Linked DNA regions of Symmachiella macrocystis. Each later gene encodes a partner of the first gene's protein in a complex. Links are inferred from orthologs where the notes say so. Each region holds a gene or a part of one and is shown in the gene's direction. Other genes may lie near its edges. The genes, in order: smc and CA54_RS20175.

The links.
Region 2: the proteins of smc (region 1) and CA54_RS20175 are in contact, whole or in part, in a crystal structure (PDB 3ZGX), measured with the Bacillus subtilis proteins. The link is inferred for Symmachiella macrocystis from one-to-one orthologs.

The regions. Positions count from the first base shown.
Region 1 is NZ_SJPP01000001.1:1,502,098-1,518,639, reverse strand. The notes cover bases 4,171-8,579. They hold smc (chromosome segregation protein SMC), read left to right. Parts: upstream 4,171-4,497; coding sequence 4,498-8,379; downstream 8,380-8,579. Other genes in these bases: CA54_RS05915 (flagellar basal body P-ring protein FlgI), read left to right, coding at 4,171-4,273. In the rest of the region: CA54_RS05925 (HlyD family secretion protein), read left to right, coding at 1-595; tRNA 2-thiouridine(34) synthase MnmA, read left to right, coding at 843-1,943; more of CA54_RS05915, read left to right, coding at 2,372-4,170; CA54_RS05905 (helix-turn-helix domain-containing protein), read left to right, coding at 9,237-9,809; CA54_RS05900 (polysaccharide deacetylase family protein), read right to left, coding at 10,164-11,027; CA54_RS05895 (sigma 54-interacting transcriptional regulator), read right to left, coding at 11,028-12,419; CA54_RS05890 (sugar kinase), read right to left, coding at 12,607-13,698; CA54_RS05885 (proton-conducting transporter transmembrane domain-containing protein), read right to left, coding at 14,045-15,529; CA54_RS05880 (complex I subunit 4 family protein), read right to left, coding at 15,546-16,542. UniProt on the Bacillus subtilis protein: Required for chromosome condensation and partitioning.
Region 2 is NZ_SJPP01000002.1:534,489-549,611, reverse strand. Bases 73-3,062 are described here. They hold CA54_RS20175 (segregation and condensation protein A), read left to right. Parts: upstream 73-1,135; coding sequence 1,136-1,990; downstream 1,991-3,062. Other genes in these bases: CA54_RS20165 ((2Fe-2S)-binding protein), read right to left, coding at 2,874-3,062; bfr (bacterioferritin), read left to right, coding at 2,205-2,687; CA54_RS20180 (Ldh family oxidoreductase), read right to left, coding at 73-819. Outside these bases: more of CA54_RS20180, read right to left, coding at 1-72; more of CA54_RS20165, read right to left, coding at 3,063-3,146; excinuclease ABC subunit UvrB, read left to right, coding at 3,417-5,507; CA54_RS20155 (ABC transporter permease), read left to right, coding at 5,568-6,854; CA54_RS20150 (ABC transporter permease), read left to right, coding at 6,869-8,209; CA54_RS20145 (M20 family metallopeptidase), read right to left, coding at 8,311-9,438; CA54_RS20140 (Gfo/Idh/MocA family protein), read right to left, coding at 9,568-10,557; CA54_RS20135 (dienelactone hydrolase family protein), read right to left, coding at 10,649-11,584; CA54_RS20125 (DUF6263 family protein), read right to left, coding at 12,547-13,506; CA54_RS20120 (DUF1559 domain-containing protein), read right to left, coding at 13,765-15,123. UniProt on the Bacillus subtilis protein: Participates in chromosomal partition during cell division. May act via the formation of a condensin-like complex containing Smc and ScpB that pull DNA away from mid-cell into both cell halves.

The DNA.
Region 1 (16,542 bases):
TGTCGACGAGCAAGCCCGCGTCGTGACGATGCTCAAGGTGCATGAATCGGAAAATGCAATCGAAGTCGCCTCCGCTCAAATCGATTTATGCGAAGCCCGCGTGGCGGAATTAAAACAACTTCAAACCGAACTTCCGGATAAAGTCCGTTTGTCGATGGGGATTCACGTCGCCGAAGCCCGCTTGGCCGAAGCACAGGACACACTGCGGCGGTTGGAAGCGACGCAAGCGGATCTCACCGTGCGAGCCACCTTGCCGGGCACAATCGGCGTCGTCGCTGGAGAAGCAGGCGACACTGTCTCCGCAACGGAGCCGCTGGTCGAAATCTTGGATCCCGAGCAGCGATACCTCATCGTGAACATCCCCTCGACCCAAGTCAACAAATTCGAGAAGGGAAGCGAACTCGATTTGGAATTCCCCAACGACGTCCACCGCGTCGGTCGTGTGGTGAAGACCTCGTCCCAGGCGCTGCCTGCCACAGGATCCAGATCGCGCAGCAACTGCGTCACCGAAGTCGCTGTGCATGTTGAACAGGCCGGCAAACTGTGGCCGACCGTGCCCTATCGCACGACCATCAAGGTCCGCCCGCAGGACTAATTGCCTTGTTCAGGCCAGTCTGCTCAAATCCGGCAAAACAGCTAGATCCTTAGGACTAGCTGTTTGTGGATCCCATTTCGAATTGCCTGCGCAAACGCATCCTCGCTTTTGAGATCGCTGTGTTCTCCGCCACTGCTCACGTGGAAAATCCTGTAAGTTTCGCGGTGGATTCGCCAAATTGGCTGCCACTGCGTAGAATACGCGAATTGGGGTTTTCCTGAGTTTCAGCGGAGCGAGTTCTACGGTGGTGGCAAAACGTGTTGTGTTGGCGATGAGTGGGGGCGTCGATAGTTCGGTCGCGGCGCACCTGTTGCGTAACGATGGCTACGAAGTGATCGGGCTGTTCATGCGGTCGGGCGTGCATGAAGAGACGACCTGTGCCGTGGGGAGCGATGCGCTGCCGATTGTGGCGAGCCACAAACAGGGCTGTTGTAGTGCCAGCGACGCCGCCGATGCGCGCCGCGTGGCCGATGCACTCGATATTCCCTTTCACGCGGTCAATTTTCGCGACGCTTTCGGGCGGATCAAGGATTATTTCGCCGACGAATATCTCTCCGGGCGGACACCCAACCCCTGCGTGATGTGCAATAACTGGCTGAAGTTTGGCAAGTTGTGGGATTATGCGCGGCAAGTCGGGGCTGAAAGCATCGCCACCGGACATTATGCACGCCTGGTTTCCGCAGAGGGTGAAGACCGGCCCGCGTTGGTGCGTGGGGTGGATGACAGCAAGGATCAATCCTACGTCCTGTTTGGGTTGGATCGCGACCTACTATCCCACGTGCAGTTTCCTGTGGGGGAATACAACAAAACCGAGATCCGCGATATCGCCCGCGAGGTGGGGTGCCGGTTGGCGGAGAAGCCCGATAGCCAGGAAATCTGTTTCGTTCCCGATCAAGATTACGCCGGATTCATTCGCCGCTACCGCGGGGAATTTGAGACAGCCGGTGAGATTGTCGACACGGCGGGCAACGTCGTGGGACAGCATGCGGGTTACGAACAATTCACGATTGGCCAACGCAAGGGATTGGGAATTGCCTTCGGCAGCCCGCGGTACGTGGTCTCCATCAATGCTGACTCAAAACAGGTGGTAATCGGCGAGCGCGAAGATTTGGCCTGCCGAGAAGTGGTTGCGGACCGGTTGAATTGGCTGATCGATGACCCGCCGGGCAAATTCCGTTGCCGGGCGAAGATCCGCTACCTGCATCAACCCGCCGAGGCCGAGGTGGAAATCACCGCGGCGGACCGCATGACCGTCCACTTCGACGAGCCGCAGTATGGCGTCGCGCCCGGGCAAGCCGTTGTCTGTTACGACGACGACCGTGTTTTGGGTGGCGGTTGGATTTCGTAGCGCGCGTTATTTCAAAACGCGATTGCGTTGTGATATTCGGTGCATCGGCAAAATTATGTGCCGCCCTTTCAGGGTTGGATTGTTGCCGGTCCCCCTCGACCCAGGGCGGCGGTATGTTCGCTTTGCTCATGCACCTTGCCCTGGGCTGGCTTGTTTTGCCCCTGTGGGGCGGTGGACTGGCCCCTCTAAAGCATTCCTGTTTGACTGGTCTTGACCCATTAAGCAACTGTGCTTATTCTCCCGCCACTTCTCACCTCTCTCTTTAGACATTTCACACTATTCCGATCACAGTTCGTCACGATTTCGGCTCTGGCCGTGGTCGTGTGCTGTGCGGGCGGATGCGGCATCGATTTTCGGATTCGCGAAAACGATGGCCAAAATGCCGTGTATCCGGAATCAGGCTTACTCAAAATCGACGGAGCGATTTCGTGACCCGATCTACAAAAATGTTGTTGTGGGGCCTGTTGTTCTCAATCACGCTGACAGGCTGCGCCGAGATCATCAACTTTCGGTCTCAGACGCCTGAGGACGAAGAAAATATCGACCTCAACAACAATGCCGTCGAGACCGATTACCTGGCTAAAATGATCACCATTGCTGGAACGCAGGCGATGGAAGTCAAAGGGGTCGCATTGGTCACCGGCTTGGACGGCACCGGCGGAGATCCGCCGCCATCGATTTATCGCTCCTGGTTGTTGGATGACATGCGTCGCCGCAAGGTGCGCAATCCCAATAAAATCCTACGTTCTCCCAATACAGCACTGGTGCTCGTGCGGGCCTATATTCCGCCGGTCGTGAAGAAGGGGGATATTTTCGACGTCGAAATCGCGTTGCCTCCCAACAGCGACTCCACAAGCTTGCGTGGTGGTTGGATGATGGAATGCTTTTTAACCGAACAAGCGATCGTTTCCGGCCGTGCTCCGATGAAGGGGCATACTTGGGCGACCGCCAAAGGCCCGGTCTTGGTCTCAGCCAGTTCGGTCGAGGATAGCGACGCTTCCACGTTGCTCAAACGAGGACGTGTCCTGGCCGGCGGTAAAGCCCGCAAGGAACGGACGCTTGGCGTTTATCTGCAAAGCAAGTACATCAGTTTTCGGAACGCACGACGTGTAGAAAACCGCATCAACCAACGGTTCTTCGGCTACAAAAACAGCCAACGCAAAGGCCTAGCTACAGCCAAGACCGACGAATACATTCAATTGGACGTGCAGGAAAGTTACAAGAACAACCATTCTCGGTACCTGCAAGTCATTCGCCAAATCGCTTTTCGAGAAAACGCCGTTCAACAGCGGGAACGGTTGGTCCGTCTGCAAGAAAAAATGATGAGTCCTTCTCTAGCGGGTATTTCGGCCTTGCGGTTCGAAGCGATCGGCAAGCCGTCCATTCCGTTTTTAAAACAGGTTTTACAGGACAGCACGAGCCTGGAAGTTCGATTCTATGCCGCGGAAGCATTGGCCTATTTGGGTGACAATAGCGGAGCGGAAACATTGGTCGAAGCGGCTCGCGAGGAACGCGCGTTTCGTGTTTATGCCTTGGCCGCCTTATCGATCATCGACGATACGGTTTCCTATTATGGTTTGCGGCAGTTGATTAACGAAGAGAGTGTCGAACTGCGTTACGGTGCGGTGCGAGCCTTGTGGACGCTCAACAAAGACGACCCCTTCATTCGTGGGGAACATCTGAACGATCAGTTTACGCTTCGCGTACTGCCTTCGTCGGGTGAGCCGATGGTGCACCTGACGCGTTCGCAACGCTCTGAAATCGTAGTATTCGGCGATGAACAACGCATGCAGACTCCGGTCGCTTTAACAGCTGGACCACACATCATGGTCAATGCGCGATCTGGCGACGACAAAATTATCGTTAGCAAGTACAAATTGGGCGAGCCTGACCAGCGTAGAGAAGTCAGTACCCGTGTCGCCGACGTCATTGCGGCTGTCGCCGATATGGACGCCAGTTATCCTGATGTGGCCCAAATGTTGTCACAAGCCAGTGTACAGTTCAATTTGCCGGGCCGGTTGGAAGTTGATGCCTTGCCCCAAGGGGGACGGGTTTACATGCGTCCCATCGCCGGGAGCGAGTCGGGTTCGTCCGGCGGTCGTCGCAAGGCACGGGTTGGCGGCGTGAACCGCACACCGAACCTGTATCCGGTCATTCGTGACTCAAGCGGCGAAATCATTGTTGAAGAAAAAGAATCTGACGACGTCGAGGAATCGGACGAAGCCGGTGAGGCCTCGGTGACGGATGTGCGTCCCGACGAGGAGGCTGAACCGGAAGTTCTTAAGAAGCCGGGATTCTTAAGCGGGATTTTGAATTTGGACGACGAGTGATCGTCGTCATCGTCGGACAAGCCTCTTGGTCAACGGGAGTGGCGAGGCTTTCGCGAAACTGTGGATGCATCATACGGTTGCAAAAACAGCGGATCGAGAACTTCGCCCATCCCCGTTTTTGTGCGGAAAACAAATTGTCAACGCGCGACCGAACCTCGACCAAGTCACGTTGCATTACGGATGCAGACGTTTTCAATCATGTTTCCAAGTGTTAAGGGCTGCAGATGTTGAAGTCGCTCGAGATGTTCGGCTTCAAAAGTTTTGCCGACCGGACCCGATTCGATTTCGCACCCGGTGTCACGTGCGTTGTCGGTCCCAACGGGAGCGGCAAGAGCAACGTCGTCGACTCGATTAAGTGGATTCTCGGCGACCAAAGCGCCAAAAGTCTGCGCGGCAAGGAGATGACAGACGTTATCTTCAATGGAGCCGCGGGCCGTAAACCCTCGGGATTCGCCGAAGCGACGCTCAGCTTCGACAACTCCACGCGGTTCTTGGGCATCGAGGCGGATGAAGTCCAAGTCGGCCGCCGGTTGTATCGCAGCGGCGAATCGGAATATCTGATCAACAAGTCGCCCTCGCGACTGAAAGATGTCCGCGACTTGTTGATGGGCACCGGCACCGGCGCCTATAGCATCATCGAACAAGGCCGCGTCGATCAGTTGCTGCAAGCCAGTAATGTCAACCGCCGCGCGGTCTTCGAAGAAGCAGCTGGAATCAGCCGTTTCAAGGCCCGCAAAGTCGATGCGCAACGCAAATTGGAACGGGTCGATCAAAACCTGTTGCGGTTGAAAGACATCGTGCAGGAGTTGGGCGGGCGACTCAATACGATGCGGCAACAGGCGAAAAAGGCCTCCCGGTATCGCAAGTACTCCTCGGAATTGCAGGAATTGCGTGTCGGATTCGCCGCTGACGAGTATCGTGAGTTGACGACGCAACTGGGCGCGATTTCTCAAAGCCATGACGGTTGGCAATCTGAAATCGATGAATTGAAAGCCAAATCTAGTGAAATTGAAAAACAACAGGCCGCGCTCGACATCCGACTGACAACGGTCGAAGATGCGCTGCAGGAGTCACAACAACGGACCGCCGCCAATCGAGAAGCCATCGCCGGTTTTCAGGCGACCTCCCGACATCAAAGCGGTCGTCGCGACGAACTCTCGGCCGAACTTCAGCGGTTGATGTCGCAACAATCCAATCTCACGCTTCGCGCCCGCGATATCGCCGGAGAGTTGCAGCAGACGCTCGCCAGTTTGGAGGACTACGAACAAAACTATGAAGCCCGCAATGCCGCTTTGATCGCCCGCGAACAGGAGTTGTCGCAGTTCGGACAAACCCTGACCGACCGGTTGCAGCAATTGGAAGCGGCACGGGAACAAACATTAGAGGCAAAACAACGCGTCGCCGTGCTGGGCGGCCGGATAGCCACCAACGATGCCCGGATCAAAACCATAGAAGCTGCGTTGGTCGAAGACGAAAAACGCATCGGCGCCCGCCAACAGGAATTGACCGCGGCCAACTCAAAACTCGAAGTGCATCACCGCGAATTGCAAAATTCGCAAAACCGGCAAACCGAATTGCGGACCCGACTGACCGAAGAGCGGACACGGCTTGAAGAATTATCGCAAGCACGCATGGACGCCGAACACGCTTTCAACACACATCGCGAACAGCGGACCGGTTGGAAAGCCCGCTTGCAGGTTCTGGAGGATTTGGAATCACGCAACGAAGGCATCGGTGTCGGTGTCCGCGAGATTCTAACGCGTGCGCGGGAAAGTCATCTCACCCCGTGGAATCAAATTCGCGGAAGCGTTGCGGATCTGTTGCAAGTCGATTTGGAACACGCGGCTTTGATCGAAGTCGCCTTAGGAAGCCGTTCGCAATTAATCGTGCTAGAAGATGCGGATCCCTTGTTGGAATACTTGCAAGGCACGGCATGCCAGATTTCCGGGCGCGTCGGATTCTTAGCGGTCACTGACAGTACTGGACAATCTGCCGAAAACGGTCCCTCAGCGACGGTCGATCTGTCGGACCGGCCTGGCGTGATTGCGCGTGCGGACCAGTTGGTCAAATCCGCCGCAACGGTTCCCACCTTGCCGGCGGCGTTGTTGCGAGATACGTGGATCGTCAATTCGCTCAAAGTAGCTTTGGAATTAGCGGCCGGCGCCGGTCACGGTTGCCGGTTCGTCACGCTGCAGGGCGAATTGTTGGAAGCTGATGGACGTGTCTATGCAGGTACGTTTCAGGGAGAAACGACCGTGGTCTCGCGGCGCAGCGAATTGCGACGTCTGAAAACTGATTTGCAACGGCTCGATAGTCGTATCGAGGAAGCTGAACAAGAATTCATACAAAAACAGGCCGAATTAGAGGCCTGCACCGTGGAATTGCGGACACTCGAAGCGGAGCAGGAAACGCACGCCGAGACCTTGGCGGAAACCAAATCCGCTATGCTCAGCCAACAGATGGAATGCGAGCGACTGGAGCGGAGCGTTTCCGATGCCCGCGAGTCGGTTGTGGAGAAAACCAACGAACTCGAAACATGCCGCGCTGAGCGCATGGCGGCCGCCGAAGCGCTGGCGAAAGTGGAGTCGCAACTCGCCGATGAACAACAGTTGATTCATAACGGCGAACGCAAGGTCGAACAAATGGAACAGGAGTTGACCGCCCGCCGCGAGCAACTCAGTTCAGACAAATTGGAAATGGCCAAGCAGGAAGAACGGTTGGAAAACCTGCAATCCGCACGTTCCCGCCTGGGGGAAGAGCAATTTCAACGCGATGCGCATCGTGAGGAAGCGGTACGGCGGTTGCAAATCGTTCGTGAGAAACGAGACAACCTGACGTTAGGACTGCTCAATTCGACCGCGGCTTTGTCGGAGCACGCGTTGATTCAAGAGGGCCTGTCCATCGATCTCGCGCAACGCGAACGTGAGCGGGAAGAGGTCCGCGCGATTCGCAGCCAACTTTCGGCGGAGGAGCTGAAATATCGGCATGCGCTGCGCGAGTTAGAAGAACGCGCGCATGAACAGGAAATGAATCGACGCGACTTACGACACCAAATCTCAAATGTCGAAGAGCGGCTCCAAGAAGAATTCGGCGTCAACGTCGTGGAAGTTGCCGAACAGGGCGTTTCCGCGATTCAGCTGTATGTGGACGAAGCCCGACACGAACAAACTCCCGAAACCGCTGCCTCGAGCGAAGAAGAGGCCGGCAACGACGTCGATTCGGTAGAAACCGAGACGGAAACGGCCTCAGCCGACGATCCGGAACAGCATCTTGATGAAGCAGAGAAGCATCTCGACGCCGACCAGGAGCAAAACGAGGAGGCCACGATCCGCGAACCCAGCGAATCGTGGGAGGCACAGCCGCCGGAAGTGATTGTCGAAATTCGCAAAGCGATTGAATCTCGAATCTCAACGCTGCGCCGCAAACTCAAATCAATCGGCAATGTCAGCGTCGACAGCCTGCAGGAACTCGAAGACTTAGAATCGCGTCACGGCAAGCTCAGCGAACAACTTCAGGATCTGACGGACGCCAAAAGTTCGTTGGAAGAGATCATCCGTCGGATCAATTCCGAAAGCCGGCGGTTGTTTAAGGAGACGTTTGAAGAAATCCGCGGACATTTCCAAGGCTTATTCCGCAAATTATTCGGCGGCGGCGATGGCGACATCATCTTGGAGGATGCCGAGGACATTCTAGAATGCGGCATCGATGTGGTTGCGCGACCGCCGGGTAAGGAGTTACGCAGCATCTCATTGTTGAGCGGTGGAGAAAAAACACTCACCGCTGTCGCGATGTTGATGGCCTTATTCCAAAGCCGTCCCAGCCCGTTTTGTATATTGGACGAAGTCGACGCGGCTTTGGACGATGCGAACATCGAACGTTACGTGGGTGTGATCGAAGAATTCCAAGACACGACCCAGTTCATTGTGATCACACATGCCAAACGGACCATGGTCGGGGCGGATGTGTTGTATGGGGTGACGATGGAGGAGTCGGGCGTCTCCAAACGGATGTCGGTTCGTTTCGACGATGTCAGCCCCGATGGCCATTTCAAGATTCGTCCGCATGGCGATATCGATGAATCCGAAACGAGCAGCGATGCCGCTTGAGGTGTGAACCTTGCTCGTCGTCGGCGTGTCTGGCGAGCAGCGGTACGTTGTGTACGACTATTCGGCCCCGTTAAGGCCGTTGAAATTGATTGGTCCCTCAAAATCCGCACAAAATCCCGGGCCTCTCTACCTTTATGCGAGTTATCCGATTTGGTAGGGGAAACCGCCCCTGTTTCGAGTCGGAAAACCGCCGCTATCCTCGTTGCCGACAACACGTTGCGGTTATTCGGGCAAGCCGTGTCAATCGACAGGTCCCCGTCGATGGTTCCAGTGGAAAGCGTTGGTACTTTCGGTGTGGTCTTCAAAGAACCTAAAGTCGCACCCCCTGTTGGATCGAAAGTAGTACTCAGACGGTTTGGTTTTTCAACTCCTCGACTCAGTGCCAGAACGCGATTGGCGGCATGCAGGTCGAAGAGTCTGAAAGGCAAGACGTCTGAAGGGGGGAAGTTTCAGTATGGCATACCAGTCCTACCGCAGCAGCCGTGCGCCTAGACCTTTAGGCATTCGGTCCCGCCTTCAATTTCCAACACACGACGTGTTTTACGAACACATTGCGTTCTACAGCACGTAGAGCGTGCGTAGTGTGTGGAAATCCCACCTGACGGCACTGCCCGTCACCTTCCGACTACGTAATTTGTTCCCAATTGATTCCTTACCTCATTGAAGCGCAAGATTGGCCTGGCGAGAAACCTCAAGGCCGGTCTTTGACCAAGAAGCATGCCCCGACCCAGCCGTGACGGTTCGCCACTAGGACCCGAGGGCTAGGAAAGCCGGTCGTCATGGCGGAGTGTGATTCTGGAGGGCCCGCAAGACCCTCTGCGTTTGCATACATTGAACAAGTGATTGGAGAGCCGGCAATGAAGACGATCTTCACTACTGGACAGGTAGCCAAGATCTGTAAAGTTGCGCCCCGCACCGTCAGCAAGTGGTTCGACTCAGGTCGCCTTCGAGGTTATCGCATTCCCGGATCGCAAGACCGGCGAATTCCCCGCGAGCACCTCATTCGGTTCCTGAAAGAACACGGTATGCCCTTGGGCGAGCTAGAAGACGAAGCCGTTGGCAAAGTCTTGCTCGTCGGGTCTGACACGGTGATTCGCAACAACCTGACCGAACACATGCCCCCTGATGTGTTTAAACTTGAATACGCCAACAGCGGCTTTGAAGCGGGCATTCAAGCCGAATCGTTGCACCCTGACTGTGTCGTTATCGACTTTGTCATGGGACGTAACGATGCGATCATGATCGCACAGAACCTTAAAAAGAATAACGAGTACGCCGAAACAGTTTTGATCGGTCTACTCAACGACGAAGATAATTCGGCCGGATTCGACCGAACGATCTTCAACGAGACCTTCCGTAAGCCTTTCGACGCTGCCCTGCTCGCGGAACGTATCCGCACGCTGGTCGGTCGTCGCAAGCAACTTGCTTAGGCTCGACGACCAGACTCCAAAGTTGCAAGGAAACTGGGAACAACCGGGAATGCGGAAGTCGGAACGCCGGCTCTCAACCAACGGTGCTTCCAATCGCGACCTCCCGGAGCCAAAACGACGATAATCGACAACGTGTCGCTATTCATATCCGAAAGCACGAAACTCCGGTTTCGTGCTTTCGGCGTTCTTTGCCAGTGAGTAGCCCAATGTGTGTAGGGTGCGTCGCACCGCACCTTACTATGTAGGACAAGGAATTCCCCCATCGAAATGTGGTGATGATCGACAACAGTTGTGCGGAAACCCTCACCCCAGCCCTCTCCCAGCGGGAGAGGGGGAGGAATTTCATCGTGCGCCTTACGGCATGGCGGCTTTGCGTTCTTTGATCACTGTGTCGTAACTTCTCGGTGTTTGCTCCGCGTCGACGTACTTGGCCAAGTCCCCCAGTGATATCACCTTGTATTTGTGCAGATGCAAATACTTCATGAATGCGCGGAAGTTTTCTTCCGGGGTGTGCACCCAGGGATGTTCGTTGTCCGGGACGCCGTGAAATTGTAACACAGCGATCTTGCCGTCCCGCGCCTGTTCCACAGCACGGATCAGATCCGGCAGCTGCCAATCGGGCCGCGCGTCACCGGCGGAGGGGATCAACAGTGGGTGGTCGCGTCCCGGTTCGTAGGCAAAGCCCCGTCCATGATCATAGGGATACTCCGGCGCGCCGCCGCGGCGTGCGAACTTGATCCCCGCCTTTTTCAACAGCGCAAAGCCGTCCGGATCAAACGCATTGCCGGGATATGCAAAGCTGACGGTGCGTGGGATGCCGTGTTCTTTACAGCGGGCGTTGATCGCTTCGAGTTGTTCATGCACCTGATCCAGACTCTTAGCAGTCACCCCTTTGTGATCGCGGGTATGATTGCCGATTTCAAATCCATCGCGATGCAATTGGGCGATCTCTTCCCACGTCATGTAGTCCCGTTTGTTTGTCTTAAACGTAAACCCTTCGGTGATGAAGAAGGTCGCGCCGAACCCGTAATCCTTGAGAATCGGCCGCGCGTTGGTGAAGTGCGATTTCACCGAATCATCGAATGTCAAAACCACCAGCTTATCGGGGATCGGTTCTAAGGCGGCAGCCTGATTCGCAAATGCGCAGACAATCGCCAGGCCTCCCATGACCGCCAACATCCAATGCTGCTGGTGTAATTTTCCGTCATTGCCATTCATCTATTGGTCCTCCCCCGAATCCGCATCATCAATCCCTAATACTTCCATGCGACGATACAGTTTCGCGCGATTGATTTGCAACAGGTCGGCTGCTTGGCTTTTGTTTTGCTTGCATTGCCGTAATGCCCGTTGGATCAATTCAGTTTCGTACTCGGACGTCAGTTGTTCCAGCGGAATGCTGGTGAACTGTTCCACCGGCGGAAGGTGTTGAGCATCAAAACCGGTGCGGAAACGAAACGGCAGGTCCGCCGGCAGGACCATCTCTCCGGTCGCTGCGGTATGCGTTTCGCCAACGACTTTGAAGAGTTCTTCCAAGTTACCCGGCCAATTGTATTCGGTAAAAAGTTTCACCGCATCGCGCGCGAAACCACCAACCTGTTTTTCGCCACGGCGATTCAAATCCTCAAGAAAGTGCTGCGCGAGGAGTAGCAAGTCCTCCGGCCGGTCCCGTAGCGGCGGTACCTCGATCGTGACGGTTGTTAGTAATGCCTGTAATTCAAACAGCAGATCTTCGCGTTCGACCGCCTCGGCCAGCGGAAAACAACTGGAACTGAACAACCGCAATGCGGGCGGTTCTTCCCCATCGTGCGCTTTGACAATGCGGCGCTGCACGTCGCGGGGCAAATGTTCGACATGGCCCAGAAAGAGAGACCCTGCGGAAATGCCCAGTCCGCGCGCCGCAGGGTCGGTTGCAGCTTCTAAAAAACGCGTAACGGTGCGGTCGATCTCTGAGGCGGCTAGTTTCCGGCAGTCCACAGCAACAAACGCGGTGTTTTTCGCGTCCCCGCCGTAGTGTACCACCCGGGCAATATGTTGCTTGCCGGTTCCGGGTTCCCCTTGTAGAAAAACCGCTGCTCGGCAATGCTGCGCCAAATCGATTTGATTTAGCATCCGCGTTGTCGCCGGGCCTTTGCAAACCAGCGTTTGCCGTCCGAAGCGTTGCCGTAGATTGCCCCGCAAAGCGGCTAACTCGGCATGCACCGTTTGAGCTGCCGTAGGGTCGGCTACGTGCGGTGGTTGGGGAATCGCCGACACGATGCCCAACACATGAATCACCTGTCCCTGCTCATCGCAAAATGGATAGAAATTCAACATCCGCGGCAACGACGCGCCGGTTGCTGTGCTGAGATAAGCCGGAGCGCTGCGTTGCTCACCGGCCAATACCTCGGGCGGGGGGCAAAGTCCGGCCGTTAGTTCCTCTACCGGAGTCTCGCCGCTGCTGCCGTAATGGCTAATCCGACCAACAATGTCCTCCGCCGTAAAGCCGGTCAATTCTTCGCAACCGCGGTTAAACACCAACAGCTTCCGCTGTGCGTTCATCACGAACAGCGGCGTCGAACCGCCACCAAGTAGCCGCGTCAAATTGCCGGTCGTAGTTTGGCGGCGTTTCATAAATGTCGTAGTTTCAATTCGTTCAAACGAGAATTTCAGCTGATCCTAACCACCTAGGGTGGCGCGGCTTTGGCCGCTTACCCTAGGCTACGATGAACTACCCCTTCGGGGTAGGGGCAACACTTGCTGCCCAACAAAAACCAACCGACGAGAACAACAATTTCACTGGCCACTCTTTAACCTGCCATCAACGCTGCACACGCCCAGAACCGCTGCCGGAAACCAGAGCGTCAATCTCCGCTCGGGTAGCATAATTGAAATCTCCCTTGATGCTGTGTTTCAAGCAACTGGCGGCGACGGCATAACGCAAGGCTGCTTCTGGATCGGCCGATTCGGGTGTGTTCAAAGCAAAGACCAATGCCCCCGCAAAGGAGTCGCCGCCACCGACCCGGTCGACAATGTTGCGGATTTCGTAAGGCTTGTAGTTTCCATTTTTATCCAGCGGCGCCGCAAAACTGCGGTCATGAGCGACGTCGAACAACAAAGCGCCCCAGTTATTATGACTGGCAGAGAGGCTTTCGCGGAGCGTGATGGCGACTTGTGAGACGTTGGGATACTGGGCCACGATTTTTCTTGCGACGGTCTCATAGGCGGCGACGCTGATTTGCCCCGCTTCCACGTCGGTGTCGTCGGCGCGAATGCCCAACATCATGTCGGCGTCTTCCTCGTTGGCGACGATGACATCGACATAAGGCATGAACTCCCGCATGGTCTGCTGTGCGAGATCCTTGGTGCCGGTTCCCGGTTTCCAGTTCCACAGTTTCTTGCGAAAGTTCAGATCACAAGAAACAGTCAGCCCCTGCTGTTTGGCCTGTTTTATGGCGGCCAAACCCGCCTCTGCGGCTGCGGCGCTGATCGCTGGGGTGATTCCGGTGATGTGAAACCAATTGGCCCCGGCGAAGGCGGTTTCCCAGTCGTATGCATCGGCGGCTGTGAGGGAAATCGAACTATAATCGCGGTCGTAGATCACCGTACCCGCGCGTTGATTGGCGCCGGTTTCGACGTAATAGACGCCAAAGCGGCCCTCGTCGCTTCGTTGGACCAGTTCGGTTCCGACATTGAATTTGCGGAGTTCCGCCTCAAAGGCGTCGGTGAGTGGATTGTCAGGCAGGCTGGTTAAAAACGACGCAGAGCCTCCTTGCCGGGCGATTGAGACAGCCACATTCACCTCGCCGCCTCCAAAGGTGATCTCCAGCCGCCCAGGCAGAGCTTGCGGAATCCGCATGAATTCTTCCGGCGCCATACGAAGCATGACTTCACCGAACGTCACGACGTGCATTGCAACTCCCATTTCCCAAAGCGGTTGTGCGGTCGACTCAGAAAGTCAATGTAGCCAACCCCGGCGGGAAATGCATCCTTAGGCCGCCAGACGTGGTGCAGGAAGCTGCCATGGGATTGAGATTTAAAAAATTAGCACAACTTGAAACAGCTGTGCCAATGTGTTGTCACCGCTGTCTGCTAAATCAGATTCATCAGCCTATGTGCTCGACGGCGGTGGTTTTGCGACCCATGTTTAATTGAGATGGAATTGGCGTGGGCATGCCTGCTGCGAAATCACCGCCGTTTATTTTCATAACACCGCACCGGCCTGGGAAATCTCGCTCTTACCAGCGGCGGCCGCGCACTTAACGGATGAGCCAATCCCACACAGCCCGCGGAAAGAGGCTCGCGGCGATGAGCGCGAATGCCAGTGCGACGGCAACGAGACGTGCTATATGACCCTGTCGCGGCTGGGGTTTGTTCAACGGCGGATGGAAGAACATCAGGCTGATTGTGCGTACAGCAACGGCTGCCATGACCATCCCGCCGACGACGCCCGCGCCGGCAGCCGTGACGAAACCGCGGTGAAACGCGACTAGGTCGAGCGGATTCGGCACATACGCTGCTAAGGCCGTCCACAACAGAGCTGCTTGACTCCAAAAACCTAACAGTGGCGGAAGGCCTGCGAGGCTGAATAAAAATAGCAACACGGCCGCTGCCAACGTTGGCTCAGTCCGTGACAACCCGGTCAGTTCATCCGTGAACCGGCATTTTTCATCGCCACCTCCCAAGGACAAAAACACGGCGGACAAACCGGCCAGCGCGAGGGATGTCGCCCCTAATTGACCGGTCCAAGCGGCGCGTGCTTGTTGCAATTCCAGGCTGTCTCCTTGTTGGACGCGCCAACAAATGACCGCCAAACCGAACAGCCACCAACCGGTCTGGGCCATCGCCAAGTTGGCCAAGAGTCGTGGAACACGAGTTTGAGTCAGCGCCATCAACGCCCCTCCCAACATCGTGATCACCGCCAAAACCAACAGCAAAGCAACTCCGACGTGCGTCGCTACAGGGGAAGGCAGCAAGCAAATTCGCAGTAAGGCAGAAATCGCAGCCAGACGCGGTACGAGCAACAGGACCCCCGCCGTCCAACCGTCGACGCCATTTACGACGTCGACCATCGCGAAATGAAACGGCACAGCTGCCAGTGGAATCGCCAAGCCGGTGATCAGCAAGATCAAGGCGGCGCTAGGCATTGCTGTATGATGCGCTGCGGTCGTTGCGTTGAGATTCATTACCGACAGCGTCGTCGTGCCAGTCAATGCATACAGGAACACGAACCCTAAAACGGTCAGACTCAACGATAAACCCGCCATGATGGCGAATTTTAGCGTCGCTCCTTTTGCCGTTGGAGTCCGCTCACTAACAAACAGAACCAAAACCAGTGGCAAGTAGGCCAAGGCCAGCGCAGCGGTCAGCAACACCAGATCATCAGCCATCGCCGCCAACAGGCCTCCAGCTGTGCTGAACAATAGCATCGCCACACTTTCCACGGCCGATCGTTCGCCGCAAGAGCGTTGCGACAGTAAGCCGGCGAATACGCCACCGACGCCGAGCATGATCCACTGCAATGTCTCGATATGCGGATCGACGGTAACCTCGGCGATCTCTGTTGCATCAATGCCGGAGGAAATCCACGCTTTAGCGGCGCCGGCGGCGATGAATATGCAGACGCCGATCGCGCCCACCCATACTTTGCTGAGACGGCGATGTTGAAATACCATCAGCAACAAGCAGGCTGTGGCAACCAGAATGATCTGGGGACAAAGTATCGCGAGGGTCGGATTGGTCATACCTGCCTCCCCCCCTTTAGCGATCTAAGTTGCGGTCATCAATGCGTACGACGGCAGCAGGCAGCGACTGTTGCTGTGCGACAATTTGCGACACGGCCGTATCGGTGCGGCTGAAGAAAATTTGCGGCGCCACGCCGATGCACAATACTGCGATGATCAGCGGCAACACAGCCGCCATTTCTCGCAGATTCAAATCTCCGCGAATCGCCTGGGTGATGGTCTCTTGCGGCGTCCAGGAGGGATGATCGATGACCGGTTCGCGAAACGTTCCCCCAAACACGCGTTGCATGACTCGCAAGAAACACCACGTGCACAGCACAAGCGCCACTAGACCAGTGATCGCAAACCCCGGATGAATCTCCACGACGCCCATGGAGACTGTGGCTGTCGCGATAAATCCACTGGTCAACGGCAACGCAATCAGAGAAGCGACGCCAATGAACGTCACGCCTGCCAAGCGAGGATACCGACTCGCAAATCCGCTAAACGCCTCGGCTTCTCGCGTGCGATACCGCGTGAACAACGCGCTGGTCACACAGATCACGATTCCCAGCGACAACCCATGACTACACAGTGCCAACAGGCTGCCGTTGATGCCGATCACGGTGCTTGAAAACAGTCCCAGTACCGAAAAGCTGGCGTAACTCACCGTCAAGTTTGCCGTTAAGCGCTTGAGGTCATCCTGCACCAGCGCCAGCATCACGCCATAGATCGCACCAATAGCGGCCGGCCAGAGAAAATATCCGGAGAGGTCGCCGCACAGTCCGGGAAACAGCGGCAATAACAATCGCAACCAGCCATAGAGGCCGATTTTTATCCAAGCGCCGCATAGCATCAACAGTCCCGCCGTCGGCGCTTCGACTGCGGCATCCTGCAACCAAATATGCAGTGGAAACAATGGCACATGAATCGCAAAGCCCAAACCAATCGCCGCAAACAGCCACAATTCAATCCCGGCCCAATACTGAGCGTTTTCGGAACTGGCCGCCGCGAGTTGTGGCAATTCCGTGACC
Region 2 (15,123 bases), on another replicon or contig:
CATCCAAACGCCGTTGGTGCCGGGGGGGACATCGGTCCGGGCGATCCCCGCTCCTGAAAGAATGCCACAGACAATGTCCAACATTACGCTCATTCCATAACCCTTGAATCCTAAGGGCCCTCCGAGCGGAAGAATGGCGCCCGGTGCGATTCCCTTGTCGGGGTCGCCATACAAATCGGCGGGGTTGTTTGTCGGATTCCCGGCATTGTCGATGACCCAACCATCGGGAATCGACTCCCCTTTTTGCAGGGCGACGCGCACCTTGCCCTCGGCCGTGGCGGAGGTGGTCATGTCCAGCACGATCGCTTCATCGTTCCAGGGCGCTGCCATCGAGATGGGATTGGTGCCCAGTTTGCGATCCAACCCACCCCAAGGGACGACGCCGCCCGGACCGGGAGCATTGACGGCCATCACGGTGAAGAAGCCTTGGAGCGCCGCCTGATAAGTGTAGGAGCCGAGGCGGCCGATGTGATTGCATTCGCGGCACAGGACGGTGCAGGACCCCGCCACGCGAGCACGCGTCGTGGCGATTTGTAGCGCCTTGGTGGCGACCACCTGCCCAAAATTTCCTCCGCCATCGAGTACGGCCAGCGTGGGGGTATCGACATCGAGTTTGACCGGTGCACCGGGGCGAATATGCTTCTGCTCGATGTAGTCGACATATTGTTTGAGCCGCATGATGCCGTGGCTGTCGTGGCCGACGAGGTTGGCCCCCGCCAATTCCACGGCGACGGTTTGAGCTTCTTCGGCCGAAGCCCCGGCGCCTTCTAAGATACGCCGAGTGATTTCTTCCAACTGCTGAGTATTGAATGTGGGCATAATTGATTTTTGAGATGCGTTTTGTGTCGGGAAAATTGTTTGTTTTGAGAATAGCAATCGCCCTCAACAATCACCAGCGCGGCGGCGGATTTCCGCCGGTATGAGGCTCGCCTGGGCAACGACGCAATCAATACACGCAGGATGCAATCAGGGTCGGCACTCCACTTCTCAGGCTCGTCCCCTCATGCCTCAAGCCGACTTTCGCAATTTCACGACCCGATTCAACCTGTGCGGGTTATAACGACGATACTCGTTATGAGACTGGTGCGCGCATGATGCGCAACGGCGATGACTGCTGGCGGATCTCAAAACTGATATGGATTACCGCGTCGAACTCACAACCTATACCGGCCCCATTGACTTGTTGCTGTACTTGGTACGGCGTCATGAGGTGGACGTTACGGATTTACCGATCGCAAAAATCACCGCGCAATTTGGTGAGTTTCTTGAAGTTCTGGAGCTGATCGATTTTGACTTGGTCGGCGAATTTGTGGTGCTGGCCAGTACGCTCGTCGAAATCAAAAGCCGTATGGTGCTACCGCGGCCTGAGGAAGAAGAGGCCCCCGAAGTTGACGTCACCGAAGACCCCCGCAGTGAATTGGTGCGGCAACTGCTGGAGTATAAGAAATTCAAGGATGCCGCTAAGCTTCTCGAAGACCAAGCAGCGCTGTGGCAGCAACGTTATCCACGGCTCAGCGATGAGCGTCCCGCAGGCGGAAAAGGGGCGCGGCAGGATCATATTAAGGATGTGGAACTGTGGGACTTGGTGAGCGCGTTCTCGCGAATCGTGCGTCAGATCGATCCGGAAGAACAGAAAAGCATCGTCTACGACGACACGCCGATTTCGGTCTATATTGATCGCGTGGGCAAACGGGTCAAGCAGGACCAGCGTGTTGCCTTCAGCGCATTTTTCGAGGGGAGCAATTCCAAGAGCAAGATCGTGGGGATCTTCTTGGCCATTTTAGAATTGCTGCGCAACTATTATTTCCGTGCGGTGCAAGAGGACGAAAGCGGCGAAATCTGGGTCATGCCTCCCGACCCCAACCGTCCGCCGCCAGCTGAATCCGAAACAAATGCCCCGATGGAGACCGCTGAAATTGCTGACTCAGCGTCTGCTGAGCTTCCGGCCGTGACTGAGTCGGGCGAGGCGCCGCTTCCCCCGCCTGAGTGAGAACGGTTTTCAACCACTGGGCGCGCAGGACAGTCGTTGGCGAGAAACCGTGTCAATCCGTGGATTCCCCACGAAATTCGCCCCTGTTTCACTTGTATGTCCACGACTCGCGATTAGCATTTGTGCAAGCAAACAGAAACTGTCGAACGGCGCTGCCCTCGACAAAATTCACTGCACAAACATTAAAATCAAACGCGAGAACGGGAACCGAGCGATGCAAGGCAATCAAAAAATTATCGACGCACTCAATGCCGGACTGACGATCGAACTGACGGCGATTAATCAGTACTTCATTCAGGCCAAGATGTGCATGAATTGGGGCTTCAATAAATTGGGCGCCAAGCACTACGAAGAGTCGATGGGCGAGATGAAGCACGCGGAGTTGCTGATCGACCGGATTCTCTTCCTGGAAGGCGTTCCCGAGATCGCGCGTTATGACGTGATTCGCGTGGGCGAGAACGTCAAAGAGCAGTTTGAGCATGATCTCAAATTGGAAACCAGCGGCGTGGATGCTTACAACGATGCGGTAGACTTGTGCATTCAGCTCAAAGATGGCGGCACGCGGGATTTGGTCGAGAAGATCTTGGTCGAGTCCGAAGAGCACGTCGATTGGCTGGAAACTCAACTCGAGATCATCGGCACAATCGGCATCGAGAATTACCTGCAATCGCAACTGGGCGAAAGCGAAGAAGGGTAATCGCGGCGGTTATGATGTGCGTGTGGGGTCCGCTATGCGGGCCTTGCCACGTACCGTTTCCGCCTGAAATATGCCAAGTGATGCCAGCACAAACGACAGATTAAGCCATGGGGCAGAGTGCCGTCTGCGAGATGCTCGCCGCTGGAACCGCGGTCCGCACAGCGGACCCTACGTAAGCGACGAACGTTAGAGGCTGTTTTCGAATTGCTCGCGGCGGGCGGCGAGGATTTGCTTGAGCACGAGGTGGCACGCGGTGCAGCCGCTGCCCGCTCCGGTTTGTTGCTTCAAATCCTGGACTGATTCGGCGTTGAAAACGCTAACCGCTGAATCAATTTCTTCGGACGAGACGCCCAGACAGCGGCAAATCACATCGGTGCTACAGCCGCTCGCAGTGGTCTTTTCCACGACGGCAGAGGTTTTCACTGCGGAGAGAGTCGCTTTGGCAGCCCAATTAGTCATATCGGTCGATCCCATGCAGTCAACATGGATTGAGAATGAGTCTCAGTTGCACTGGTTCAATTCTACCGAAACGTCAGACGATGTCAAATCCAATTGGCACTGTCTCGATCGTGAGCGTGTAGTCCGCCGGCGCGCCCTTCATAAACCGTGTTGCGGCAATGGGTTATCTGGTTTGACTCACAATTCTGTCAGGGACCCCGTATACTGTTCGTTGAGTGCTCCGTCGGTGGCGGGGCGATAGCTGGTGACTATTGTGTTACGGATTTCAACATGCCTGAGTTTCAGTTACAGAGTGAATTTCAGCCCGGCGGCGACCAGCCAGCAGCGATTGAGGCGCTGGTCAAAGGGATTCAAGCGGGACAGAAGGAACAGGTGCTGTTAGGGGTCACCGGCTCGGGCAAGACCTTCACAATGGCCAATGTGATCCAACAAATGCAGCGGCCGGCGCTGGTGCTGTCGCACAATAAGACCTTGGCGGCGCAGTTGTATTCGGAGTTCAAGGCGTTCTTTCCGCACAACGCCGTGTCGTATTTTGTCAGCTATTACGATTATTATCAGCCCGAAGCATATATTCCGCAGCGCGACATCTACATCGAAAAAGATGCGTCGATTAACGAAGAGATCGATCGTTTGCGGCTGCAGGCGACCAGTTCGTTGGTCAGTCGCCGCGACGTGATTGTCGTGGCGAGCGTGAGTTGTATCTACGGCTTGGGGTCCCCCAAAGACTATTTGGAGATGATGTTGCCGTTGCGGGTGGGGGACGAAATCGACCGCGATGAGATGCTGCTGAAGCTGATTGACATCCAATACGATCGCAACGACATCAGTTTTCAGCGGGGCACCGTCCGCGTGCGGGGTGACGTGGTGGAGTGCTGGCCGGCGTATGAGGAGTATGCCTACCGCATTGAACTGTGGGGCGATGAAATCGAAAAACTGTCGATCATCAACCCGCTGACCGGACAAGAAGCCCGCGTGCTGGAAGACGCATACATCTACCCCGCCAAGCATTTTGTCATGCCGCAGGAACGGATTACGGCGGCCATCAAGGCGATCGAAGACGAGTTGAATGGGCGGTTGCAAGAATTGCGAGAAGCGGGCAAATTGCTGGAAGCGCAACGGTTAGCGGCGCGGACGCGATTTGATTTGGAAATGATGCAAGAGGTCGGTTATTGTCCCGGCATCGAAAATTACAGCCAGCCGTTATCAGGTCGTCCCCCCGGATCGCCGCCCGATACGCTGATGGACTTTTTCCCGGACGACTTTCTGGCGTTCATCGACGAATCGCACGCCACTTCGCCGCAAGTCCGTGCCATGTTTGCCGGCGATCATTCGCGAAAGACGACGCTCGTCGAACATGGGTTCCGCCTGCCTTCAGCACTCGACAATCGGCCCTTGAAGTTTGACGAATGGCGCGAGCGGCTGAATCAAATTGTGTATGTGTCGGCGACCCCCGGCGACTGGGAATTGGAACAGACCGGCGGTGAATTTGTCGAACAGGTGATTCGCCCGACCGGTCTCGTCGATCCCGTGATCCACATCGTTCCTGCCCGCGGCCAGGTCCCGCATTTGATGGAACAAATTCGCAAACGAGCCGAGGTCCAGGAACGGGTCTTGGTCACGACGCTCACTAAGCGATTGTCGGAGGAACTGACGCGTTATTTGTCCGAGCAGGGGATTCGTTGCAAGTGGCTGCATTCGGAATTGGACGCGATTGAACGTGTGGAGATTCTTCGCGAATTGCGAGAACACAAATTCGATGCGTTGATTGGCATTAACTTGTTGCGGGAAGGTTTGGACTTGCCGGAAGTCTCCTTAGTCGCCATTCTGGATGCGGACAAAGAAGGCTTTTTGCGTAGTGAAACAAGTCTGATTCAAACCATCGGGCGGACGGCACGGAATGTGAATGCTGAGGTGTATTTGTATGCGGATCGCGTGACCAATAGCATGCAGCGGGCGATTGATGAAACGAATCGCCGTCGCGAATTGCAATTGGCGTATAATGCGGAGCATGGGGTTACGCCCGAAACGATTCGCAAGGCGATTTCTCGCGGGATTGAGGAAGATATCGAAGCGCGGCAAGTGGAGCAGGCGGCAGCGGGAATTGGGGATGAACAACAGTACGTCACTATGGAGTTCGTCCAAGAATTGGAAGCGGAGATGCTGGCGGCGGCTGAAGATTTGCAATTCGAACGGGCCGCTGAACTGCGTGATCGGATTTTGCAACTCAAGCAACAGCTCGGACAACCGCTGACGGCGGACGAAAAGGTGGCAGAGGGGCAAGTCAAATCGCAGACCAAGAAAAAGCGGGGTCGCCGTCGTGGGGGTGGAAAACGGGTTCCCAAACCAGGCAATCGCGAGTAGCAAATTACGTTGATTGGTTGCGACCAGATTTGATGGGGTGGACTGGGAGAAACGCGTCACATGCTGAGCGCTAAGGCAGTGGATCGTTGGGCTGAAGATTGGGCCGATGGATTGAACCCAATTTTGGTGAAGGAGACGCGGCAGGTCTTCAAAACCCATTTGGTGACGATCCCGTTCTTTGCGGCGTTGGTGGTCGCCTGGTTTGTGGCCATGTCGGTTGTGATCGAACCGGCGCATCCGGAGAGTATTCTCGGCCCCAAACTTCTCAAGCCCTTGTTGTTGGTGCTCGGTGCTGCGTTGTTTTACGTCGTGCCCTACATCAGTTTCCGCAGCATGACCGCCGAGCGCGAACGTCACACGTTTGAGATGCTGGCCGTTAGCTCGCTATCCGACTCGCAGATCTTTTGGGGGAAATTCAGTTCGGCGCTCGTCCTGATCGGATTGTTTGTCGCAGCGTTTGCACCGTTCATTTCGATGACCTATATGCTCCGTGGCTTAAGCGTGTTTGACATTGCCGGGGCACTGATTGTCATTTCAGCCACAGCCACTACGTTGTCAATATTTGGTCTGATGTTGGGTGCGCTGGCGACGAAGCTGCATTGGCAGATTGTGAATATGCTGCTGTTGTTAGGTGGTTCCACCATCGCTGCTATCTTCTTGTCGGAACTTACTGCATCCATTGCGTTATCCGGCGCGGGCGTCAATCTGTGTGGCATGGCCTGTTTTCTGATTGGGTTTGTGGGATTTCCCGGTCTGTTTTTTGCGGCGGTGACGTTGGGCAGCTTGCGTCCGCCGACTATGGGGTTGGTGCGGACTTATGTCGGACAGGAAGACCTGCCGGCGATCGTGCAGGCTGCGGAAAATCTCGCTACGGCGATCGAGCAACATGTTCCGCTACGACCGGAGTCGTACACGCTGCGTCAACTTAAGAAAGTTCCCATCACGCCCGAGGCGGTGCAATCGATGGTGCCGGTCGTTGTGCGGATGGAACGGTTGTTAAATCCCCGTCAACGGCTGTTCGGGCATCTGGGGCGTTATCGATATCTGACCATCAAAGGGGCGGCGGAACCGTTGGAGATGATTTGCACTGTGCAAAACATGGTGTTACACCGCTTCGGTTGGAGTGAGTTATGCGTGGCGGATGCCGATGAAATTCCGCTCACCGAGGAATACCTCGTCTATACGATTGGCCCCGATGATTTGCGGACATTGAAACTGGCAGTTCTTCGACTTCGGGAGTTGTTGAACCGTGACGAACCGCCGGAGCTGGAAGAAGCGGGGATTTTCTCAGAACGACCCGAATCGGATGCATTGAATATGAACGATCCGGATGATGGACCACAGTGATTGGAATGATCGAAATGTCGGATCCGGCCACACCATTTCCATTGTTGTCTGACAATCGCAGTCCGCGGTTGCAGCGGTGGAATGATGCGCTGAATCCGATCTTGGTGAAGGAATTGCGGCAACTGTGGAAAAGCCGGCAATTCGTGGTCATCTTTTTTGTGCTGCTGACCGCTGCTTGGGGCATCAGCATCACGGCGCTAGTGGCGCCGGAGGTTGTTTTGAAATTCGTGCCGTTTGGCTACGGCCATACGGGACAGATCCACGCCGCCGCTCTGTTTTTCATGCTGTATGGTTGTTTGGTGATTGCTTTGAACTTTGCGGTGCCGCTCCGCGCGTTAGACAGCTTGGCGCATGAGTTCGCCGGTAGCACGATGGAGACCTTGGTTCTGACGCGGATCCCTTCGGACCGGATCACGATCGGCAAATTCTGGTGCGCCGCACTGCATATGGGGCTGTACTTCGCCGCCTTAGGCCCGTTTATTGTGGTGACATATCTATTGCCGGGGATCGATCTGCTGACGATTGCGTTGATGTTATTGGTGTCGATCGTTATTTCGACCGGGTTGAGTAGCGTTGCCTTGTGGCTGGGATCGTACTGCAAGTCCGCGGCAATGCGCCCCGTGTTGACGATGGTACTGTTGGCGGCGTGCTGTCTGACGACCTGGTTTTGGCTTTTCACCGTGTACCAAGCTTTGCAGTTGGGCAACACAGGTTGGATGATTTGCACAGGGCTTCCCTGTTGTTTTGTGCCGTGGTTGGTGATTTCGAGCGCCAGTCTTGCGGCAGCGGTGGTACGGGTGCGGCCGAAATCGCCACGTTTGAATCGCATTCAGTTTATTCCCGCAGAGGAATTGCAGCCGATCGCACTGAGCGTATTAGAATTCACCGAAGCCGTGCGTGTGCAGTTTCCAGTCGAGTACGATGAACCCCCTGCCCGACCGCCTCAATCCATGATGTTTCGCGAGGCTCAGGCCCATGTGCTCGAGTTGGCCCGCAAAGCGGACCGATTGATGAACCGTCAGCGCCTATTGCATGGAACGGTCTTGTCCAAGATGCCCCTCGTCCCGCAGCAAGCCCGCACAGCCTTTGCGCAAGTCCGCAACGGGTTTTATGCGATCATCGTCACCAATTTGTGGTACGGGATCTGCCACGACGACCCACACCCGCACGTTTGGCCCAACCGTCTGCAAATGCCCAAAATTCGCGAGGGACAATTAGACAAACTAGAAGCCGCAGCCCACGACCTGATCGCCGCATGTGAAGAAATCACCGCCCCACCAACATCGCCATCTCCTCCACCCACTAACATACCTAAAAAACAACCTCCTTCTCCCCCTGGGAGAGGGCCGGGTTGAGGGTTTTCGCACGATAGTTGATGGCCATCAGCGGTTTTCCGTTGGGGCCGTTGGTGGTTCTACATCGAAAGCTGCGTCGCGACGCACTGAGGCCAGTGGCTTTAGGTGCACCAGCGGCGGATTAGTTTTTCGAACATCTCGGTCCCCTGCTCCAACTGTTCCAACGTGATCCATTCGTCGTCAGTGTGGGCTTGGGCGATGTCGCCGGGGCCGTAAACGACCTTCCGCTTTAAGTCACTAAACATGGCACCGTCGGTTCCATAGGTGACCGTTTGGGCTTCGGTTTTTCCAGTGATGTCCAAAAACTCGTTGACGAAATCAGAATGGGGATCGACGTACAACGGCGCACCGTTGCCGTGTGCTTGGAATTCCAAACCGCACTTCTCAGCGACTTTGCGGGCGCGGTCGACGAGAATTTGCGCGTCCATGTTGGGCATCACTCGAAAATAGACGGTGCAGACCGATTGCGGCGGCGTGATGTTGATTGCCGTCGTGTGGTCATTGATGCCGATATTCCAACTGATTGTCGGCGGATTGAACCGTTCATCGCGCCAAGCGGGGTCTTGGAGGGTTTCATCGTGAATCGCCTTCATCTCGGCCAAAAAAGGAATCATGGCTAAGTTGGCGTTCAGTCCTTTGTCGGTGCTGGAGTGGGCGGCGCGGCCCTGTGAAACGGCGGAAAACCCGGTCGTGCCTTTGTGAGCATAGACGACCTCCAGCATGGTCGGTTCGCCGATGATCCCGCGGGCATCGCCCTCGACCATCTCGCGATAGAGTTTTGATTTCTGGGCGACCTGTTTGGCGCCGATATAACCGACTTCTTCATCGGCGGTGCAGGTGATGTAAAACGGTTGCTTCAATTCGTCTGCGGAAAAACGCTCGGCTGCGGCCAGGGCGCACGACAGTGAGCCTTTCATGTCGCAACTGCCGCGACCGTAGAGTTTGTCCCCTTCGACCGCCGGCTCGAACGGGCCGTGCTCTTTGATCCTCCAGGTATCAGCGGGGACCACATCGGTATGGCAAAAATAAGCCACGCCACCGGTGCCGTTTCCTTTTTTGGCTATGACGTTGGCTTTGCGAACGCCGTTGGCATCATCGTATTCGATTCGCTCGATGTCGAAGCCCAACGCTTTTAACTTGTCCTCACAATAATTTGACACTTCCACATTCGAGAGCGGACTCGTCGATTCAAAACGGATCAATTCCTTGTTGTAAGCCAATGCGTCCATGTCCGCGTTTCACCGTTGTAAATGATGCGATTGTTGATGACCGTCTCTGATGCGAGCGTTAGCCGGTGTGATTTCTCAACGGAGCCGCGAGCATCTCAGACCACGATAATTCACCGGTCCCCGGCATGTCTACCCATCGGTCGGCAAGCCACAGGCGAGCAAAATGGATTCTTGCACAGCCAAATCGTGTTGGGGGGTGAACTCGAATTCCTTTTCGCCCCGGATGACTTGTGCCAAGTCCGCGAAATCGGCGTCATACCGTGGGAGATCTTCCAGCGGAATGTCTTGGTACCCTTTCTTATAGGGTCCGCGTGGTCGCGAGAATGCGGCCTTCAGTTTGGGCGGTTCTAACGGTCGCAGGTCGGCAGTGCCTCCGTCGCCGCTGACGACAAATTGCCGCCGTCGAAACCCGTCGACCTCCATCAGGGCACTCCGCACCGTGACCGTGGCACGAGCGTATTCGAAGACCGCCAATTGATTGTCCAACAGGCCGTCGTCGTATCGTGCCGAGTGCCGGGCAAAGGGAACAACGCGGTCCGGTTTGCCCATCACAATCACAGCGGCATCGATAATGTGGCAGCCGAGTTCAAACATCGTGCCGCCGGAATATTGCAACAGCGAGCGTCGCGCTTCCAGCGACATGGTTTTGCTCATCACTGTATGCAACGAAAATATGTCCCCCAGCCAACCGTCGCGGACTGCTTTGAAGATGAATTGAAATCCCGGGTTGTAGCGATACATGTAGCCCATCTGCACGGTCAAATGCTGCCGCGTGGCATCGTCAAGCAGTTGTTTGAATTGCGGTAAATTCTCACCGGCTGGTTTGTCCAAATGAATATGTTTTCCGGCAGCAACGGCCCGCGCCCCCGTGTCGAGTAAGTCTTTAACCTTGGTTTCGATGGCGACCGCTTTCAAGCCGTCGACATTGAGGAGTTGTTCCTCGGTGAGCCAAGGGACATCTCGATAGGCGGCGGATTTCTCCATTTCGCGCCGCCGCTGTTCATCGGGTTCGACGACGCCCACGATTTCATAATCTTTGGAACGCTTGAGCGATTCAATTTTTCCCGAGGCATGGGCGTGTCCGGTGCCGATTTGACCGATCTTAATTGTCTGCGGCATGGTATGGTTCCTCAATCTCGTGGCTGTCGTTGTGTTTTGGGCTGTGGTGAGGGGCATGCGCTCGTTGCCGCACGCTTTATTTTTGTTTTGCTTAGGCTGTTAAATGCTTGTCAAACCAGGCTTTGGTGCGGGCCCACATTTCATCGGAGAGCACGTGGCCTGAACCTTCTTCGATGTAGTAAGAAAACTTGTCTGCAGCGTGCATGCCTTGATAGGCGGCGGTGATGGTTTGGATGCCGCGGCGGACTTCGTCGATGGGGCTGCCGGAATCGTGTTCGCCGAAGTTCATGTGCAGCGGTCGCGGCGCGATGAGGGCGGCGATGTCGGGCGTGTCGCCGTATTGATGAATGCCGGGTACGAAGTTGGGAAAGCAGTGGAGCATATGTTCGCGATGAATTCCGGCGTATGTGGGCAAGCAGCAATTAGCCACTAGGCATTTGATCCGTTCTTCCCACGGCCCGACCAGCCAAGTGTGCGTGGAACCCATCGAATGCCCGTAACAGCCGATCTTGTCCGTATTGACTTCCGGGTGGCTGACGAGAAAGTCGATCGCCCGTTTCATGTCGAGGATGCTTTTCCAAGCCATGCATTTTCCGTCGACGACGTATCGCAAAAATTCGAAGCGTTCGAATTGGCCGTCTTTCAATTTACCGGTGGGGTCCCGGCGTTCCTCGAAGCAGAGAGCATCGGGACAGAGTACGACGTAACCCGCACGGGCGAGGGCCGCACCGGTGTGGTGCATGGGGTTTCCCGCCAGCCCCGCCGGTTCGCTCTTGCCGAGATGATACTGCCCGGCATGTTGATGCCAAACGGCCACGGCGGGAGCGGGGTGATCGGCGTTGGTTTGGTCGGGAATTAACAAGAAGGCGGGAACCTGATCTTCCGGTTGGCTGTCATAGAACACGGAATGGATCGTGTAGCCATCCTGCGGGATCGTTTCGCGAAGTTTGACATTCAGCCTTTCCGGCTGTGGCCACTCGCCGCCAAGGCCGGTCAATAATCTCTCCCGAAAATCGATGGCAGCCATGTTCAAATTCACCTGTGTTTGCTAGGAATCAAGCTGAAGTCAATCGTAACCGATTCCCAGCCCCATCGCTATTCCTCCCTTTTCTACGATCCGTTGTGCCGAGACGCCATGTCCCAAGAAATCATCATTGTCGACGCGTTTACCGATCAACCTTTTGCTGGAAACCCGGCAGCGGTTTGTGTTTTACCTGAGCCTCGTGATGCGGAGTGGATGCAGCGTGTGGCGAGTGAAATGAATCTGTCCGAGACTGCGTATGCTTATCGCGAGGAGGATGCCTTCCGGTTGCGGTGGTTTACACCGACGATGGAAGTGGACCTGTGTGGACATGCGACGTTGGCAACGGCGCACGTGCTGTGGAGCGAGGGGCATTTGGCGAACGATGTGCCGGCGTTGTTCAACACCAATAGCGGGCGGTTGACGGCTTCGCGCGACGGTGAATGGATCAATCTCAATTTTCCCGCAGAGCCGCCGGTGGACACTGAAACGCCCAGTGTGTTGGCCGCTGCCTTGGGGGCGACGCCGATTTATGTGGGGAAAAACCGGATGGATCTGCTGGCCGAGATCGATTCAGAGGAGACGTTACGGGCGCTGATCCCCGACCTGCAATTGATATCAGAGATTCCCACACGGGGGGTGATTGTGACGTGTCGCTGAGCGTCGGGTGAATTTGATTTCGTGTCGCGTTTTTTCGCACCGAATTGTGGAGTCAACGAGGATCCGGTCTGCGGCTCGGCCCATTGTTGCTTGACGCCCTATTGGAGTGCAAAGCTGGGTAAACCGGAATTGTTGGCCTATCAAGCTTCGGCACGTGGTGGGGTTTTGCGGTTGCGATTGGCGGGCGAACGGGTAGAACTGGGCGGCCGCGCGGTCACCACCATGCGCGGGCAACTGACCGTATAACAAAAATACCCCCCGGATCTGACGGGGGGTATGGTTTTCTCCATGCCTGGATTGGTGGAAAATTACTCAGGGATTTTATCGATCAGTTTCCGCGAGTTCTTGAGTGTTTGACTAAATTCGACAGGAATCGTCATTCCGCCAGCTTCGACTGTTAGGGCGCCGGAGAACGTTTGTTCTGAATCCATCGTAAGAATACGGCCACTCGCCGGGTCGAATTGAACGGTTCCGGACGCACTATCGGTTTCGAATTTTCCCGTAACTTTTGATGTTCCCATGTCGATGTCGAGGTCACCGGTCAAATCGGTATCGATCGTGATCCGGAGTGTAGGGATTTCTCCCACTTTGTCGGGACCGACATAGGTGTAGGTCCGCTTGCCATCGAATTCGCCTAGACCGGGCATTTTGATTTTGTATGGCTTATCCCATGCGTCGCCTGGTTTGACCGGCTCCTTTTTGAACAACACGAAGAGGTCCTGGGTATTGGACACGACCGCTTCCTCCGAGCCACCCCCGGCAAATCGCTGCGCAATAGGATTGTCTTTGAGCACGTCTTGCAACAGTTGTACATAACCGTTGACTTTTTTGACTTTCCCAAGCGGTGTGACTTCCACTCCCAGGATCGCGCCGCTCAACCGTTCGTACAGCGGTGTGACTGCGGCGCCGATTTGGCTAGTCGAATCATTGTCATCAGCCTGGGAATCGAATTTGAACGACACTTGCGGCGCAAATTCGCCTTCGACCTTCAGGCGTTCGTTTTGTGTCTCGAAGAGGATCGTACCGTCTTCGGCAATTTTCTTAACGGTGTAGGTCGTCACATCGGATTGCTCAAACGTGGTGTCGACATCTTGTCCGTTGACCGATTGATTGACCTCTGTAGTGAGCGAGCTCTGGTAAATCGACTTCTCGCCGACCTTGGCTTTGTACCGCAGCTCAATGGTATCGTTGGCGTACGCGATCGCGGGCAACAGGGTGAGGCCAACGGCGCATGCCGTCGCGGCGGCCTTGAGGCGAAACAATTTCATGATGAACTCCCTATAAAATGTTTCAAAACCCTCTAGCGCTACCCGCTGACACTGATCTGCAGGTTTTTGAGAACAAACGCAACCGGGTTTTAAACAGGTTTTAGTCAAAGCAAAGTTGAATGCGGTGCACCGTGACAAAACGAATGCCGCCCACGGTCTATTCGTTTCCCAGCGAAACCTCTTGGGTGAAATTGCTGAGACGCCTTATTTCATACGCATAACTTGGATTAGTGGATCACCAGGAAATGAATTTATTGGTCATCTTTGGATCACTTCACCACCGCCGGGTGTCACGAATGCGCGCATCGTGTCCTCATCGACGTTGATGCTAATAAATTGAACCGACCCGTCGGCAAACAGGGTATTAAAGCCTCCTTGCCGTAGTTTCCCCAAACCTTTGAAAGGGTTTTCTTCGTCGAATTCCCAATCGTCTGGTTTGGTCCAAATCACCGCTTGATCCTCGTTCGCCTCGACAGCGAGAATGGTATTTGATGTTCCGTCGGTGAAATCGCGAATCTGCATTCCCTCTTCGCCAAAGAAGGCCGCATCCTCGCCAGTGATCAATAGGTAGTTGGTTTTGAAATCCTTGTTGTTCATGTTGGGGTTTTGGTAGACCGCCGGCATTTCCTTGATCAGGGCTTTGTTGTGTTCGCTATCCCACGGTTCGTCGAGGTGAAACTTCTGATACAAGCCGGGGTGTCCCAGGTAGGGCAATACATGGACGCGCCAACTGAGCAGTGGTTTCTTCTTCTCGTAGTTGGCGTGTGCCGGAAACGCGGTGAAGACGTCGTGATAGTTGTGCATCGCCAAGCCAAGTTGTTTCATGTTGTTGCGCGATTGCGTGCGGCGGGCTGCTTCGCGGGCCTGTTGGACCGCCGGGAGTAATAGTCCCGCTAAAACGGCTGATGAGGAGTATGCGGGATTGAAAGTGGCCGAGATGGTTACGTCGTTTCCTTCCCGTACCGGTTTCAGTTTGTTCTCGATCACGTCGCCGGCACGCGCCAAGTATTTGAGAGTCGCTTCTGCCACGGCGCCTTCCCCCACGCGCATGCTCATGGTGCTTTGCGCAATGAGCATTTGTTTCACAAACGCCAATGCTTCGGTGAAAATCCGCTCTACTGCCTCGGCCGACATCCCGTCGCGGCCAGTCATACGGATATAGGTTGCATCGGGGGGAGTGAGGTTCAGCCCGATGTGGACCGAGTCCAAATGATCAGGCAATGTGAACAACTGCTGAATTGGTGGAGGCATGGGCGGGGCTCCGACCAGTGCTTGATTGATCAAGTCGCGGACCGGTTCAACGGCCAGAATTCCCGTGGCATCGGCATCCGTTGCTGATTTTACTAGCAAGGTTCGCAACTCGCTATCGGCCGGTTGGTTAGCAATCATCAGGGTCAAAAACGATTCCGGAGCGATCAGGATCGTCTTTTCCTTGTAGATGCAAAAACTTGGTTCCCGGGGACGATTGGCAGCGAAGTATTTGACGTCCTCGATTTCGCGCCTCTCAGTCCGTTGCGTTAAATCCTTGGAAAGCCCCTGCGGCGCTGAGAAATGGAGGATGATGCCCCAGCTGGGGGGATTTCCCCCCATGGGTGGGGCGATGAGGGCGATTGCCTG